4 regions of the Hydrogenophaga sp. 5NK40-0174 genome follow, and region 2 is predicted to be linked to each of the others. Evidence: predicted binding sites of a transcription regulator. Region 2 holds the regulator's gene; each other region holds the start of a gene.
What was found. Region 2 encodes FNR, which switches genes on or off when oxygen is low (the NO sensors DNR and NnrR bind a similar motif). Its sites were predicted from a motif close to TTGATNNNNATCAA; they were not measured.
Positions count from the first base shown of each region.

Region 1: a site for FNR is predicted at 2,255-2,268, ahead of cobA (uroporphyrinogen-III C-methyltransferase). Genes of this name have one in related genera too.
Region 3: a site for FNR is predicted at 1,837-1,850, ahead of ABWV89_RS04320 (DUF2189 domain-containing protein). Genes of this name have one in related genera too.
Region 4: a site for FNR is predicted at 1,942-1,955, ahead of ABWV89_RS14400 (hemerythrin domain-containing protein). Genes of this name have one in related genera too.

Region 1 covers NZ_BAABWG010000002.1:770,430-774,324, reverse strand. The annotation lists gene ABWV89_RS09325 (c-type cytochrome) at 1-315, opposite strand, end outside; gene ABWV89_RS09320 (cytochrome D1 domain-containing protein) at 392-2,116, opposite strand; gene cobA (uroporphyrinogen-III C-methyltransferase) at 2,348-3,196, shown strand; gene ABWV89_RS09310 (substrate-binding domain-containing protein) at 3,396-3,895, shown strand, end outside.
Region 2 covers NZ_BAABWG010000001.1:665,600-669,494, reverse strand. The annotation lists gene hemN (oxygen-independent coproporphyrinogen III oxidase) at 1-978, opposite strand, end outside; gene fnr (fumarate/nitrate reduction transcriptional regulator Fnr) at 1,186-1,905, shown strand; gene ABWV89_RS03075 (hypothetical protein) at 1,933-2,244, opposite strand; gene ABWV89_RS03070 (nitrogen fixation protein FixH) at 2,328-2,597, opposite strand; gene ccoG (cytochrome c oxidase accessory protein CcoG) at 2,645-3,895, opposite strand, start outside.
Region 3 covers NZ_BAABWG010000001.1:933,147-937,041, forward strand. The annotation lists gene ABWV89_RS04310 (ABC transporter permease) at 1-148, shown strand, start outside; gene ABWV89_RS04315 (ABC transporter ATP-binding protein) at 145-1,755, shown strand; gene ABWV89_RS04320 (DUF2189 domain-containing protein) at 1,935-2,735, shown strand; gene ABWV89_RS04325 (DUF2788 domain-containing protein) at 2,764-2,985, shown strand; gene rimP (ribosome maturation factor RimP) at 3,358-3,895, shown strand, end outside.
Region 4 covers NZ_BAABWG010000004.1:215,425-219,319, forward strand. The annotation lists gene gorA (glutathione-disulfide reductase) at 1-1,210, opposite strand, end outside; gene ABWV89_RS14400 (hemerythrin domain-containing protein) at 1,336-1,881, opposite strand; gene ABWV89_RS14405 (3-hydroxybutyryl-CoA dehydrogenase) at 2,052-2,903, opposite strand; gene ABWV89_RS14410 (GMC family oxidoreductase) at 3,245-3,895, shown strand, end outside.

The DNA of each region.
Region 1 (3,895 bases), on a different contig from region 2:
CGTTTTGAGAATCAGGGCGATGGCGTCCTTGAGGTCGCCGTCGCTGATCTTGTCTGCGCCATTGGGCGGCATGGGAACAGGACCGTAGACACCGGATCCGCCCTTGCGAACTTTCTCCATCAGCTTGGCTGTGGCGTCCTGCCCCTTGTACTTGGCGGCAATGTCCTTGAAGGAAGGCCCCACCAGCTTCTTGTCCTTGGCGTGGCAGGCCATGCAACCAGCCTTGTTCAACGCAGCGTCTGCATCTGCCCACGCGGCGCCACTGGTCAATGCCAAGGCAGCCACAGCTGCCACAACAATTCCTGCTTTTTTCATCGTGTTCTCTCCTGAAAGGGGATGTTCACTGCACTTGAACCGGGCCAAGGTGTCACTCGGCCCGGTCTCGCCTGCATCAGTAGACGTCGTGCTGCGTGTTGTAGACGTTGAAGTGGCCCGTTGGGGTGATCAACTTGGGATCCTTGATCACCGCTTTGAGCTTGAGTGTCTTGTCGTCGACAACGACCACGGCACTCTCCTTGTCTTTGGCACTCCAGACAGAGAACCAGACTTCATCGCCTGCCTTATTGAACTCAGGCTGGACCACGCGCTTGGCGCCGTCATCCTTGAGGCCTGCCCATTCGGCAATCGGCAATACCGTGAACCCTTTGTCCAGGTTGTTGATGTCGTACACCGCGACCGACTGAGACAGCTTCGGATCGGGGTTGAGCGGGGTATCAGAGTACAGGTGTGTGCTCTTCGGATGGCTCTTGATGAACAATGCTCCGCCACCTTGACCCTGGAGTTTCGCGACCTCTTTGAAGGCGTATTGCGGGTGCTTCTCAGGATCTGTACCGATCAGGGAGATGGTTTCATCACCCAGGTGGCCAGTGGCCCAGACCGGACCAAACTTCGGATGGATGAAGTTGGCACCACGGCCAGGGTGCGGAATCTTGCCCACATCGATCAGCGCCTTGAGCTTGCCTTCCTTGGCATCCACCGCTGCAATCTTGTTGCTTTGGTTGGCTGCCACCATGAAGTAGCGCTTGGACGAGTCCCAGCCACCATCGTGCAGGAAGCGGGCCGTGCCAATTTCGGTGACCTTGAGTGCATCGATGTCGGAGTAATCCACCATCAGCGTCTTGCCAGTCTCTTTCACGTTCACGACGAACTCAGGCTTGAAGTGGCTGGCCACAATGGATGCCACGCGTGGCTCGGGGTGGTACTCCTGTTTGTCCACAGTGTTGCCACGGGTCGAGACAATCTTGAGCGGCTCCAGGGTGTCACCGTCCATGATGGTGTACTGTGGCGGCCAGTAACTGCCAGCGATGGCGTACTTGTCTTCAAAGCCCTTGTACTTGGATGTATCGACCGAGCGCGCCTCGAGACCCACGCGGATTTCGGCGACGTTGTCGGGCTTCTCCATCCACAGGTCAATCATGTTGACCTTGGCATCCCGGCCAATCACGAACAGGTAGCGGCCAGAGGCAGACAGGCGTGAGATGTGCACCGCATAGCCGGTTTTCACGATGTTGATGATCTTCTTGGTGTCACCATCGATCAGCGCCACTTCGCCCGTATCGCGCAGCGTCGTCGAGAAAATGTTCTCGATGTTGTAGCCGTTCATCTTCTTGGTCGGGCGCTTCTCTGGCGGCACGATGACCTTCCAGGTCTTCTTCATGTCCTCCAGGCTGTACTCAGGAGGTGTGGGCGCATCATGCTGGATGTAGCGCGCCATGATGTCGACTTCCTTCTCGCTCATCTCGCCGCTGGTCTGCCAGTTGGGCATGCCGGCAGGCGAACCGTAGGCGATGAATACCTTGAGGTAGTCGGTGCCTTTGGTCTGCGTGATATCGGGCGTCAACGGCTTGCCCGTTGCGCCTTTGCGCAAGACGCCGTGACAACCGGCGCAGCGCTCGAAATAGATCTTGCGGGCCACATCGAACTCGGCCTGGGTCATCGGCGGCGCCTTGGGGTTGGATGACTGATACATCTGCTCAGCAGCCAATGGCGAGCCACCCGCCTGGTAGTTGGCCTCGGGTTGGGTCACCTTCTTGTCGCCGGTCTGCGCATATGCGCCCGCTCCAATCATGGCAGCCATGGCCAGGGTGGTCAGGCGAACGAACATTCTGGATTTCATGGGTTCTATCTCCATCGCGGAACAGCTTCTTGGATAAGGCCTTCCTGGCTGTGCCCTCCAGGCCTGTGCTCGCCGAGCCGCTGTCCATGACATCTGACGAGTTGGGAGTGATCGTCTCCCGACTGGCCTGCCGTGTCCTTGAACTGGTTCAAGGACGCTCGCGGTTACATGCTTCAGCATTGGTTCCAAGACAACAAGCAGACAAGCAGTCCAGCCCCACGGAGAAGTTTCATGAGCACGTCACAATGCCTGAGCCGATTGGCCGCCCACCACCGATCGGATACCGAAAAACAAGTACCTCCAGGGACTGTCACACTCGTTGGCGCCGGACCAGGCGACCCTGAGTTGCTCACCGTCAAGGCAGTCAAGGCGCTGGAGGCCGCGCGCGTGGTGTTGTACGACCACCTGGTTGCACCGGAGGTGTTGGCCTACCTGCCTCACCATGCCGAGCGCATTTACGTCGGGAAGGAGTCCTCCCGACACACATTGCCTCAAGGTGAGATCATCGATTTGATGATCTGCCTGGCACGCGCGGGCAAATCGGTCCTTCGGCTCAAGGGGGGCGACGGCTACATCTTTGGCAGGGGTGGTGAAGAGGCCCAGGCATTGGCCCAGGCAGGGATTCCCTTCAAGGTCATTCCCGGCCTGACGGCAGCACAGGGCGCAGCCGCGTCGGTGGGCATCCCCCTGACCCACCGGGATCACGCGTGCGCCCTGGTCCTGGCCACAGGCCATCTCCGCGACAACAAGGGTCTGGACATGGACTGGGACATGCTGGCCCGGCCCAGGCAAACCGTGGTGCTCTACATGGGCGTCAACAACCTGCCTGAGATTTGCCGCCAGTTGCAAGCGCATGGCAGGGGCGCCGGCACGCCCGCCGCCCTGATCGAGAATGCCACCACCGCCAGGGAGCGCTGCATCACCGGTACCCTCGGCGAATTGCCTGGTTTGGCGCTGCGTCATCAGATTCGCCCGCCCGCGCTTGTGATGATCGGTGAGGTTGTCACTGTCAGACAACAGCTTGAGCATGCAGGAGATGCAGTATCCAAACCTGCTGCGGCAGTGCACGCAGCGGCCTGACCCCCGCCGACACGTGATTCCTGGCGGCTTGAGTACCGGCTTTCGTGCTCGCACGTCGTGAATGATCGCCTCCGGGATGATCTACCGGACGTCAGAGAGTCTTTCGGTTTGAGAGAGAATGCGCAGAAAATGAAAATTCGAGGCGGGCTACTTTCCGCCAAGAACCGATTGACTCTGCTGACTCCTCATAATCGACAATATGACCACCACCGTCACTGTCATATCCTCCATGGCCACCAAGGCCCTTCTCAACGAACTGGCCAACGCCTTTGAATCGGCCAATCCAGGCATCCTCATCGACGTGGAATCTGTCGGCGGCATCGATGCGGCCAAGCGCGTCGCCGCAGGCGAACCCTACGACGTGGTCATGCTGGCCAGCGGCGCACTGAAGAAGCTGGCCAACAACAATCAGGTGGTGGCCTCCAGCGTGGTGCCCATGGTGCGCTCGGGCGTGGCCGTGGCGGTCCGGTCAGGCGAGCCTCACCCTTCCATTGCCGATGAGGAAGCCCTCAAGCAGGCGGTGCTGGCGGCCAAGACGATCGGGTATTCCACCGGCCCTAGCGGAACGGCGCTCGCAGAGCTGTTCGAACGCTGGGAGATCGCCGATCAGGTCAATGCCAAGCTCGTCACCCCGCCACCTGGCATCGCTGTCGGCTCTCTGGTGGCCGAAGGCAAGGTCGCCCTGGGATTCCAGCAATA
Region 2 (3,895 bases):
CAGTGCAATCAGATCACAATCCGGCTGCGTGCTGTAGCCCTGAAAATTGCGGTGCAGGCGTCCCTGCCTTTTTGCCACGGCCAGCGCATCGCTTGGCAGCGCGAAATGGTCCATCCCGACATACACGTAGCCGGCTTCGCTCATGGCGTCGAGCGATCTGGACAGCATGGTGAGCTTGTCTGCAGGACTGGGCAGCTCAGCGGCGGCAATCCGGCGCTGGGGTTTGAATCGAGCCGGCAGATGAGCGTACGCGTACAAGGCCACCCTGTCGGGCCGCAGATCGTTGAGCTGGGACAGCGTTCGTGCAAAACTCTCCGGCGTTTGCAGCGGCAGGCCGTAGATCAGGTCGACGTTGACGGATTCGAAGCCGATTTCACGCGCCGCCTTGACCAGATCGAACACCTGCTCGGCCGGCTGCACGCGGTGCACGGCTTTCTGAACCGCAGGATCAAAATCCTGCACACCAAAGCTCAGGCGATTGAACCCGAGCCGGGCAAGTGTTTGCAGCCTCTGGTCGGTCACTGTGCGCGGATCAACCTCCACCGAATACTCGCCGCCAGGCACCAGGGTGAAGTTCCGGCGGATCATTGACATCAGGTCTTCGAGCTCCTCGTCCGAGAGGAAGGTCGGCGTACCGCCGCCCAGATGGAGCTGCGATACGTTGTGCCCCTTGCCAAAGTGCTGAACCTGCAACTCGACTTCACGCGACAGGTAACGCAGATACTCGGCAGCCTTGTCGTGGTGCTTGGTAATGACCTTGTTGCAGGCGCAGTAGTAGCAGACCGACTCGCAAAACGGAATATGCACGTACAGGGACAAAGGCAGGGCCATGGACCCGGCGCGCCGCTGCTCCAGCGCCTGGATGTAGTCGCCTTCTGTAAAGGCTTCCACAAACCTGTCTGCTGTGGGGTAGGACGTGTAACGAGGCCCTGGAACGTCAAAACGCTTGAGCAAATCGTCGGAAATCGCGTGGCTCACTGAGAATTCTCCATTGATGGCATGGCACTTTGCCTCAATGTGAGAACGATCCCATTGATCTTCATCAAGCCCTGCGACCTTCCCCGGGTTTGCCCTGACTGACATTGGATGAGGTGCAAAGGCCGTGAGAGCGGTTTCCAGACAGGGGGATTGCAGCCGCCAATGTGTCTTTGGGTTAAGCTTGCCACCTCAACGATGAATATACGTATGGACGGAACCAGCATCAAAGTCGCCTGTTCGAGCTGCAACCTTCGCGAGCTCTGCTTGCCCATGGGCCTCAACGAAGAGGAAATGACCAAGCTCGACAGCGTGATCACCACACGCAAGCGGATCAAGCGGGGCCAGTCCCTGTTCAGCGTGGGGGACAAGTTCACTTCCTTGTACGCGGTCCGCTCCGGCTTTTTCAAAACCTGCGTCACCAGCGCCGATGGACGCGACCAGGTGACCGGTTTTCAAATGACGGGCGAGATCATCGGCCTCGATGGCATCGTCAGCGACCGCCATTCCTGCGATGCCGTGGCACTTGAAGATGCTGAAGTCTGCGTGATGCCTTTCGACCAGGTGGAAGAGCTTTCACGTGAGTTCACGACGCTGCAGCACCACGTGCACAAGATCATGAGTCGCGAAATCGTGCGTGACCACAGCGTCATGCTGCTTCTGGGTAGCATGCGCGCCGAAGAGCGGCTGGCGGCGTTCTTGCTCAACCTGGTCCAGCGCCTGCACGCCCGGGGCTTCTCGCAATCAGAGCTCATTCTTCGCATGACGAGAGAAGAGATCGGCAGCTATCTGGGCATGAAGCTCGAGACAGTGAGCCGCACCTTTTCCAAGTTCGTGGACGAAGGCATCATCGACGTCAAACAGCGCTACGTCCACATCAAGGACACGGACGGCCTCAAACAGATCGTCAACCCGCAGCAGTGCTCCTGAAATGGCTTGCGTCGGGCTGACCAGTCGTCAGCCGCAGCTGCTGCAGTCCCCTGCCCCGCCGTTCTTCACGCAATTCCGAGGTCGCTCGTCCGCAGGCACTGGGCAGCGATTCACTTCAAACGGAGACATGGCCAGCAAGGTCGTCAGGGCACTCGAAGCCATGGTGATGGCCCAGAACACAAAAAAGCCGATCGTGTAGACGGCTTGCCGCGACAGCTCGAGCGGCTCACCAAACCACTGCAGATCACTGGGATCCACCATGGCAAACACCAGAATCTCCAGTACACCCGCCACGAGGAATGCTGGCCAGGCGATCCACATCCAACGTTGCGCTTTCATGTGTGTGTCTCCTCAGATCCGTGTGAAATGGTCGTGCCAGGTTCGGAGGCCTCAAGGTGCGAGCCCCAGGACCTGCACCTTGGTCATTGACTGTCTTGCCCGGCACTCTTGCCGGCAGGCGCAACTGTCGGTGAGGCCGCATGGTTGCGCGCCTGATGGGCCGGCACCATGTTGGCAGTACCGGCTTCCGTGCGATCCAGCACGGGGTCAGGGTTGCTGGCCGCAATGATGACGGTGGTCACGCCGGCGATCACGGCAGCGGCAGGGCCGCCAACAACCAGCCACATGATGGGTTCCTTCCACCAAGGGCGCGGCGTGCTGGCTGGCACAGGGGTAGTTGATTGGGAAGGCATGTTCAGGACTCCGGAAGACATATGCTGGGTCACTCCAATGAAACAGTTTAGCGGGGAACCAGGAAGGCAGCCTTTTCAACGACCTCGTCCGGATCATCACCAGAGGCGGCCCGAACAGTGAAGCGAATCGGGTGAGAACCCGGCTCTGCCGTATTGGGCGGAATCTGCACCCGAACGGCCACCGCGCGAGCTTCCGTTGGCTGAACTTCGATTTCATTCCCGGAGGCAATCATGATGTCCGGCAGGCCCTCCACCGACACCACGTAGTTCTGTGCGGTCTCCGTGGCATTCATCACCTGCAGACGGAACACGTTTTCAATCCGCCCTCGCTCGACCATGCGCGCCAGCGCGCCCCGGTCCCGGATCACGTTGACCTTGAGGGGGGTGCGCACAAACAGTCCGATCACAATGGCTGCCGTGATGGCCATCAGGATGGACGTGTACACAAGAACGCGAGGCCGGAAGGCATGCTTGACCATCTCCTGGGTGGTCCAGCCTTTGGCGACACCGTTTTCGGTGGCATAGCGAACCAGCCCGCGCGGATACCCGACCTTGTCCATCACCTCGTTGCACACGTCAATGCAGGCTCCGCAACCGATGCACTCATATTGCAGGCCATTGCGAATATCGATACCCGTCGGACAGACTTGCACACACAAGGTGCAATCGACGCAAGCGCCCAGACCCAGCTCCTTGGGATCGGCCTTTTTCGACCGTGGACCTCTCGGTTCTCCACGGGCAGCATCGTAAGTCACGATCATGGTGTCCTTGTCGAACATCGCGCTCTGGAAGCGTGCGTAAGGACACATGTATTTGCAAACCTGCTCGCGCATCCAGCCAGCATTGCCATAGGTGGCAAAACCGTAGAAGAAGATCCAGAAGGTTTGCCAGGGACCGAGCGCGCCAGCGACGGAAAGACTGGCCAACTCTCGAATCGGGGTGAAGTAGCCGACGAAAGTGAAACCTGTCCACAATGCAAACAGGATCCACAACGCGTGCTTGAGCCACTTCTTGCCTGCCTTGCCAGCTGAGAGGTCGGACTTGTCCAGTCGCATGCGCGCCGAACGATCACCCTCCACCTTCTTCTCGATCCAGAGAAAGATCTCGGTGTAGACGGTCTGTGGGCAAGCGTAGCCGCACCAAAGGCGCCCCGCCACTGCCGTGAACAGGAACAAGGCCAGTGCAGAAATGACCAGCAGGCCTGTCAGGAAGATGAAGTCCTGCGGGTACAGAACCACACCAAAGAGATAAAACCGCCGGGCTTCCAGATCAAACAGGACTGCCTGGCGGGCATTCCA
Region 3 (3,895 bases), 270 kb from region 2:
GAGCCAGGGGAAGGACAACATTGATGCATGGTGGATTTCGCTGGCGACCTTTGCCGTCCTTGTCGTCACGATGCTGCTGCTGACCTTCATGGGTGACGCCTTGCGCGATGCGCTCGATCCCCGCAAGCAGCTGGAGACCGACGCATGAGTGTCTTGCTCGATGTTCGCGGCCTGACCGTGCGGTTCGGGGCCCGAGAGGTGGTCCGAGACATTTCCTTCTCCATCGGCGCCGGAGAGAAGGTGGCGGTGGTTGGTGAAAGCGGGTCGGGGAAGTCTGTTTCGGCCATGTCTTTGCTGCGCCTCGTTCCTGATGCCCGGGTCAGCGGTCAGGCGCTGCTTGACGGCAAAGATCTGCTCGCGCTCCCTGAGCGCGAGCTTCGTGGGGTGCGCGGTGGAGAAGTCGCTGTGGTGTTTCAGGAGCCCATGACCGCCCTGAATCCCTTGTACACCGTTGGCAACCAGATCACAGAAGTCCTGGAGCTCAAGCAAGGTCTTGGCAAGGCACAGGCCTGGCAGGCGGCCATCGAGCTGCTCGCCGCAACCGGGATTCAGGAGCCACAACGCAGAGTGTCGGCCTATCCGCATCAACTCAGTGGCGGACAGCGGCAGCGGGCCATGATTGCCATGGCGCTCGCGTGCAAACCCAGGTTGCTGTTGGCGGATGAGCCGACGACAGCGCTGGATGTGACTGTTCGCGGTCAGATTCTGCGGCTCCTCGAAGACCTTCAGCGCGAATACGGCATGGCCGTCATGTTGATCAGCCACGATCTGCACATGGTGCGCGGTTTTGCCGATCGTGTCCTGGTCATGCAAGATGGCGTTCTGGTCGAAGAAGGCAGCGTGGAGGAGGTGTTCACGTCCCCCAGACACGAGTACACCCGGCATCTGCTGAGCAGCCGCCCTGAACGCAATGTGGTGGAAGCGAACGAATCGGCGGGAGCGCAGCCAGAACCTGTGGTGAAAGGTCGAGGCGTCGGCGTGAGCTACCCCGTTCCGATTCCTGGATTCAAGGGTTGGTTTCGGAAGGGCAGCTTTGAAGCCTTGCAGGGCGTGGACTTTGCGCTTCAGCCGGGCCAGACCATTGGCGTAGTGGGTGAGTCCGGGTCTGGAAAGTCCACACTGGCACTGTCGGCGCTGGGCTTGGTCCGCCATTCGGGGGATCTGACCGTTGGCGGCACGGACTGGGCTGCCGTGCATGGCCGCAACGAGGAAAGGCAGCTTCGACAACGCGTCCAGGTGGTCTTCCAGGATCCGTTTTCCTCCTTGTCGCCGCGACTGAGCATTGCCGAAATTGTGGGGGAGGGACTGAGCATCCATCACCCATCGGTCCCCACCAGCGAGCGCATGGCGCGGGTAGCTCAGGCGCTGGTCGATGTCGGCCTGGCCGAGACGGTCGACGATGCCGACCACCTCCTGAGCCGCTATCCGCATGAATTTTCCGGCGGTCAACGGCAGCGGATCGCCATTGCGCGTGCATTGGTCGTTGAGCCTGAGATCCTGGTCCTCGATGAGCCCACGAGCGCTCTGGATGTGACGGTGCAGCGGCAGGTGCTTTCCTTGCTCCAGCAACTGCAGCGGGACCGAGGCCTTGCCTATCTCCTGATCACTCACGACATGGATGTGATCCGGGCCATGGCGCATGAGGTGCTTGTCCTCAAGGATGGTCGGGTGGTGGAGGCCGGGCAGTGGCAGCAAGTCCTGCAGTCACCGCAGCAAGCCTATACCCAGGAGCTGGTTCGCGCCAGCATGGATTGATCAAGCGTGGCCATTCAGGACATGCGCCTTGGCGCTACATTCCATCAGGGTCTGCCATGTTGTCTTCGGCCTGATGCTTGCTTGACAATTGTCAAGCTGCCCGCTTGCAGCCCGCTCTATAAAAGGGCTTGCACCGGGATATATGCGCTTTTACAGCTCCCTGATTCCGGATTGCATTCATGAGCACACACAGTTTGTCCACTCACTCGCCCAATGGCGAAACGCCCTCCGTTGACCTTTTTTCTCCTCTGCGCTGGTTGGCGGCAGGGTGGGCAGATCTGCGCCGAAACCCTGTGCCAGGCCTGGTCCACGGAGCGTTGCTGGCAGTGTTTGGCTGGATCCTGCTGGCCGTGGCCTGGAATCACTTCTGGCTGCTGGCGGGAGCGTTTTCCGGCTTCCTCATCGTAGCGCCCATTCTTGCCACAGGCCTCTACCACGTCAGCCGTTCGTGCCATCAGGGGCGCTGCGTCGGCATGAAAGACGTTTTTGCGCTCTGGACGTCGGGGGACGGGCGACTGATCCGCTTCGGCCTTCTGCTGGGTCTGGCTGGTACTGGCTGGGTTCTGACATCTGCCGGGCTGATCACACTCTGGTCAGAGGCACCGATCACCAAGCCGGCCGACTTCCTGCGGCATGTATTTCTCAACCCGAAGGTCGGCCTTTTCGAGGTGTGGGTGCTGCTCGGGGCGTTGCTTGCCGCTCCGATGTTTGCCTCCAGCGTCGTCGCCTTGCCCATGCTGGTGGATACCTCCGTTCCCGTGAGCATGGCGGTTGCCACCAGCTGGCGCGCCGTGGCCGAATACCCCGGTCCGATGGTTGTTTGGGCGTTGACCATCGCCGGCTGCATGGGGCTTGGCATGGCAACAGGACTGATCGGTCTGGTGGTGCTGGTTCCGGTGGTGGCACATGCCAGCTGGCACGCCTACTGCGATCTCACCAATCGGCCACACGATGGCCACCAGAAAGCCAACCCGACCTGATCGAGGCTGGCCGCGCATTGATTTCACGATGGAAAACACGATATTTGGTTACACGGAAGCTCAGATCGCCCAGTTTGGCCTGACATTTGGCGTTGGCGCGTTCATTCTGTACATGCTGTTTATCGTGTTGAACCTCGCGCTGGAGTCCAAAGCAGGGAAGTTCGGCACCTTCATTCTTTTTCTGGTGCTCTCACTTGGCATGCTTGGATTCATTGCCAAGAGCGTGATTCAGTGGGTGCTCGGCATCTGAGGGGCAGGCTGTGATGTGCACCAACTTGGGGCGCAGTCGCAGTGCCTTTGATGTCGCTTACTGGAGTCGCTTCGCAGTGCAGCAATTCTGTCTTTGCAACTTGCAAATCAGTGCTTAAAAGCGGTACAATCATTGCTTCACGACCAAATGGGCGGGTTACAACCGGCCCATTTTTTTTGGCTGAACCGAATTCACAGGTCAATAGCGAGAGCGTTGACGTGATGAATGGCACGCAAAACGCGTCCCACGGTATGCGTTTTGCGCAAGCCAGGCGTCGTTGGACACATTGAAGATCAGGCCTGCGTTCTGTTTTCCTGCAGGAGGAAACAGAGGACGTGGGCCGTTGAATACAGGAAGCGCGATTCGGCAAACATGGGTTGGCAAGAAACGGTGGCACAAACAGTGACCGGCATGGGATTTGACCTGGTTGATCTTGAGCGATCGACCGGCGGTCTGCTGCGCGTCACCATTGACTGGCCCTGGCAGCCGCCGTCACCGGAAGAATCATCCCAGCCTGAGCGCTTTGTGACTGTTGAAGACTGCGAGCTCGTCACCCGACAGCTCCAGTACCTGCTCGAGGTGGAAGGTGTCGACTACAAGCGGCTTGAGGTCGGGTCGCCAGGTATCGATCGCCCGCTTCGACACGAAAACGATTTCATCCGGTTCTCGGGCGAGGTCGTCGACATCACGTTGAAGGAGCCTATCGGCGTGACTGACGCCGGGGTGTCGGCCAATCGAAAGAAGTTTCGCGGCGAACTCGAGCGGGCAGAAGATGGAGAGCAATGGCAGGTGGTCTGGACCGACGCGCCGCCGGTAAAGCCAGGCGTTCGTGTCAGCAAGAAGCGGCCGCCGCCGCCGACGCAGGCTCTGGCATTCAGGCTGGACGAAATTTCCCAGGCTCGACTGGCCC
Region 4 (3,895 bases), on a different contig from region 2:
GCTCCGTACTGCCTGACAAGGTGTGCTTGAGAGCGCGAAACTCGCTTCGGAAAACAGCGATGCTGGTGAACTTCTCTCTCGCTTCTTCTTCCGTATACCCGACGGTGCCAATGTTGGGATGGGTGAACACGGCGGTGGGAATGAAGTCGTAATCCATGCTGCGCGCTGCCTTGCCGGCAACCGGCCCAAACAGCTCGTCGACCACTACCATTGCTTCGCCCAGGGCCACCGGCGTGAGCTGTACCCGGTTGGTGACATCGCCGACGGCGTAGATGGACGGGACATTGGTCTGGTAGCGCTCGTTGACGATGACCTCCCCCTGGCCGCCCTGGTTGACGCCCACAGTGTCCAGACCCATGCCTTCCACATTGGGCCTGCGACCGGTGGCATAGAGCACGGCATCGGCATGAACCTTTGCTCCGCCCTCAAGCTCGACAACGTAGGCGGCATCAGCACCCGCGCCGGACTCAGTGACGCACACCACATCGGTTCCGAGCTGGATATCCACGCCGGACTTGGCGATCTCGGCCGACACAAAGTGCCGGATCTCGTCGTCAAAGCCTCGCAGAATCTGCTCGCCCCGATACAGCAGTGACACCTGAGACCCCAGGCCCTGAAAGATGCTGGCGAACTCGCAGGCGATGTACCCGCCACCCACCACGACCAGTTTTTGCGGAAAGGGGTGAAGGTCAAACATGTCGTCGGACGTGATGACGTGCTCTCTGCCCTGAAAGTGTGGAACAAACGGTGTGCCACCAGTGGCAATGAGAATGTTCCTGGCAGTGAACGACTGATGCCCCGGGTTGCCCTCCTGGCTCAGCGTGGCCAGCGTCACGGCATGTTCGCCATCGATGCGGGCAAAACCATTGAGCACGGTCACGCCGGCGCCGCGCAGCATCTGGTCGTAAACACCATTGAGGCGGCTGATCTCCTTGCCTCTTTGCTGCTTGAGTCTTTCCCAGTCAAGTGAAGGGGGCTGAAGCGACCATCCAAAGCCTGCCGCTTCGGCAAAGGCGTCGTGGTAGTGCGCCGCATAGCTGTAGAGCTTCTTGGGAATGCAGCCCACATTGACGCATGTGCCACCGAGGCCGTCGACACCAAGGGTCTCGGCCATGGCAACCCGCGCGCCACGCTGCGCAGCCATGCGCGCTGCGCGCACACCGCCGCTGCCGCCACCAATCACAAACAGGTCAAAGTCGAATTCGCGCATGGAGTCCTTTGGTGTTGAAATGTCCCGAAGCCTTGTCTTCGCATGGGTTTTCGGTTCATCTTAGCGCCGCTCGCACGCGCTTGCGGGGCAGCAGCATCATGCCCCCGCCGCCCGTCAGGGCGGATTCACTCGTCCTGCACTTCCTGTTGCCTGGATTGCTGGACGGCTCGCCGCTTGGCCATCTCGCGTCCCATGCCAACGGTGTCGATGCCTTCCAGCCGCTTCTTGGCTTCGGGATAGGCGATCGACTCTTCGAGCAAAAGGTGGTCGGCGTACAGCGCTTCAAACACATCGAGTGCATGACGCAACTCCATGGGGTCAAACCACAGATTGCCGCTGGTGGCCGCTTCCAGAGATGGTGCGATCTGGATCCAGTTTTCTTCCAGCCAGCCGTGGTCTTGCGTCAGGTGCTGTGCTGCCTGGACCACATTGGCATCTTCGCTGCCGAGCAGGGAAGGAAAGACGTGCTTTTCCTCGTCGAGGTGATGCTGACGGGCTTCGGTGTTGAAGAAATCGAGCACCTCGCGCGCCATTTCGCGTGTGGCCTGATTCAGACCGTCCGACTCAATGGCGTCGACCAAGGCATGAAGTTGTTTGATCTGGCGCTGAATTTCGCGGTGGGTGTCATCCAGGAACTCAAAGACGTCAATGGATACGGTGGCTGTATTCATTTCGCGCTCCTTCTACGCTGTCAGTTGAGTTCCATTATTCAAAGCATCGGGGGCCTCACTTTGATCTGGCGCAAACAAAAAGCCGGGCGTCCCTTTCGGTGCGCCCGGCAGCTGCCAGTCGATCTGGAGGATTTGAGTTTTAAGTCATTGAATTCAAATAACTTTTTCGATCAATACGTGTAGACGCCTCGGCCGGTCTTGCGACCCAGCCAGCCGGCCTCCACCATCTCGCGCAGCAGGGGGCAGGCGCGGTATTTGGAGTCGGCAAAGCCTTCGAAATACACGTCCATGACCGCCAGGCAAACATCCAGGCCTACCAGGTCAGCCAGGGCAAGCGGGCCGATGGGGTGGTTGCAGCCCAGCTTCATGCCCTCGTCGATTTCCTCTGGTGTGGCCAGGCCCTCAGCCAGCACGAAGAAGGCCTCGTTGATCATGGGAACCAGCAAGCGGTTGACGACAAACCCGGGAGCATTCTTGACCGTGATCGGGGTCTTGCCCAGATCCGTCGCCAACTGGCGCACGGCATCATGGGTGGCATCGCTGGTCTGCAGGCCGCGGATCAGTTCCACCAGCGCCATCATGGGCACGGGGTTGAAGAAATGCATGCCGATGAACCGGTCGGCGCGTTGCGTGCTGGCAGCGAGCTTGGTGATGGAGATGGAGCTCGTGTTGCTGGCCAGGATCACGTCGGGTGCCAGCATGTCGTCAAGCTGTTTGAGGATCTTGAGTTTGACCGGCTCGTTCTCTGTCGCGGCCTCGATGACGATGTCAGCCTGTTTGAAGGCCTCATAGCTGGTTGACGCCGTGATTCGAGCCAGTGCTGCCTCCTTGTCAGCCTCGCTGATCTTCTCTTTTTTGATCAGGCGGTCGAGGCTGCCGGAAATGGTCTTCATGGCCTTGTCGATCGCCTCCTGGGCGATATCGACCATGACCACTTTGAGGCCACTGGTGGCACACGCTTGCGCGATGCCGTTGCCCATGGTGCCTGAGCCGACAATGCCCACGGTTTGAATGACGCTCATCTCGGTGTTCTCCTGTTTTCGTGTTCGTATGAAAGATGGATGAATGGTTGGTTGGGTTGGGTGCCAAAGGAGCTGAAAAAGGCCAGCCCTTCTTTGCTCTCCATTTTGCCTTCTTGGTTGCCAGACGACGAGCCCATGCCGGCACCGGTATGGCAGACATGCCTGCCCGGTGTTGACGCAGATGCAATGCGCCTTCCTGTCGTCCTAGACGCGGCTGCCTACTGCGAGAGCAAGGCCTGTGCTACCTTGAAACCAAGGTGAGCGCTGGCCCATGACTGGCGGTAGTCCGGCAGGTATTGTCCTGCCAGCGCTTGACTCGCGAATGACAAAGTGGGGACATCATGTTTGACTACATCGTGGTCGGAGGAGGCTCTGCAGGCTGTGTGCTTGCGGGGCGCCTGAGCGAAGACCCGGCGATCAAGGTGGCGCTGCTGGAAGCAGGGCCTGCTGACAGCAGCGTGTTGGTGCACTGCCCTGCCGGTCTTGCGGTGATGGCCAGGACGGGGCAGGCCAACTGGGCTTACGAGACAGTGCCACAAGCGGGATTGAATGGGCGTCAGGGCTATCAGCCCCGAGGAAAGGTGCTGGGCGGCTCCAGCTCCATCAACGCCATGATCTACACCCGCGGCCATCGGCAGGATTACGACCAATGGGCTCGCGAGGGATGTCCGGGCTGGTCGTACGACGAGGTATTGCCCTATTTCAAGCGGGCAGAGCACAACGAGAGAGGGGGCAACGCGTGGCACGGCACCGGCGGGCCACTCAACGTGATGGACCTGCGCAGCCCCAATCCATTGCTCACGTCGTTCATGGCGGCCGGTGAGCAGGCGGGCCACCGTCTCAACGATGATTTCAATGGCCCGGAGCAGGAAGGAATCGGTGCCTATCAGGTGACCCACCGTAACGGAGAGCGCTTCAGCGCAGCCAAGGCATACTTGACGCCGCACCTGGGCAGACCCAACCTCACAGTGGTCACCAATGTCATGGTCACA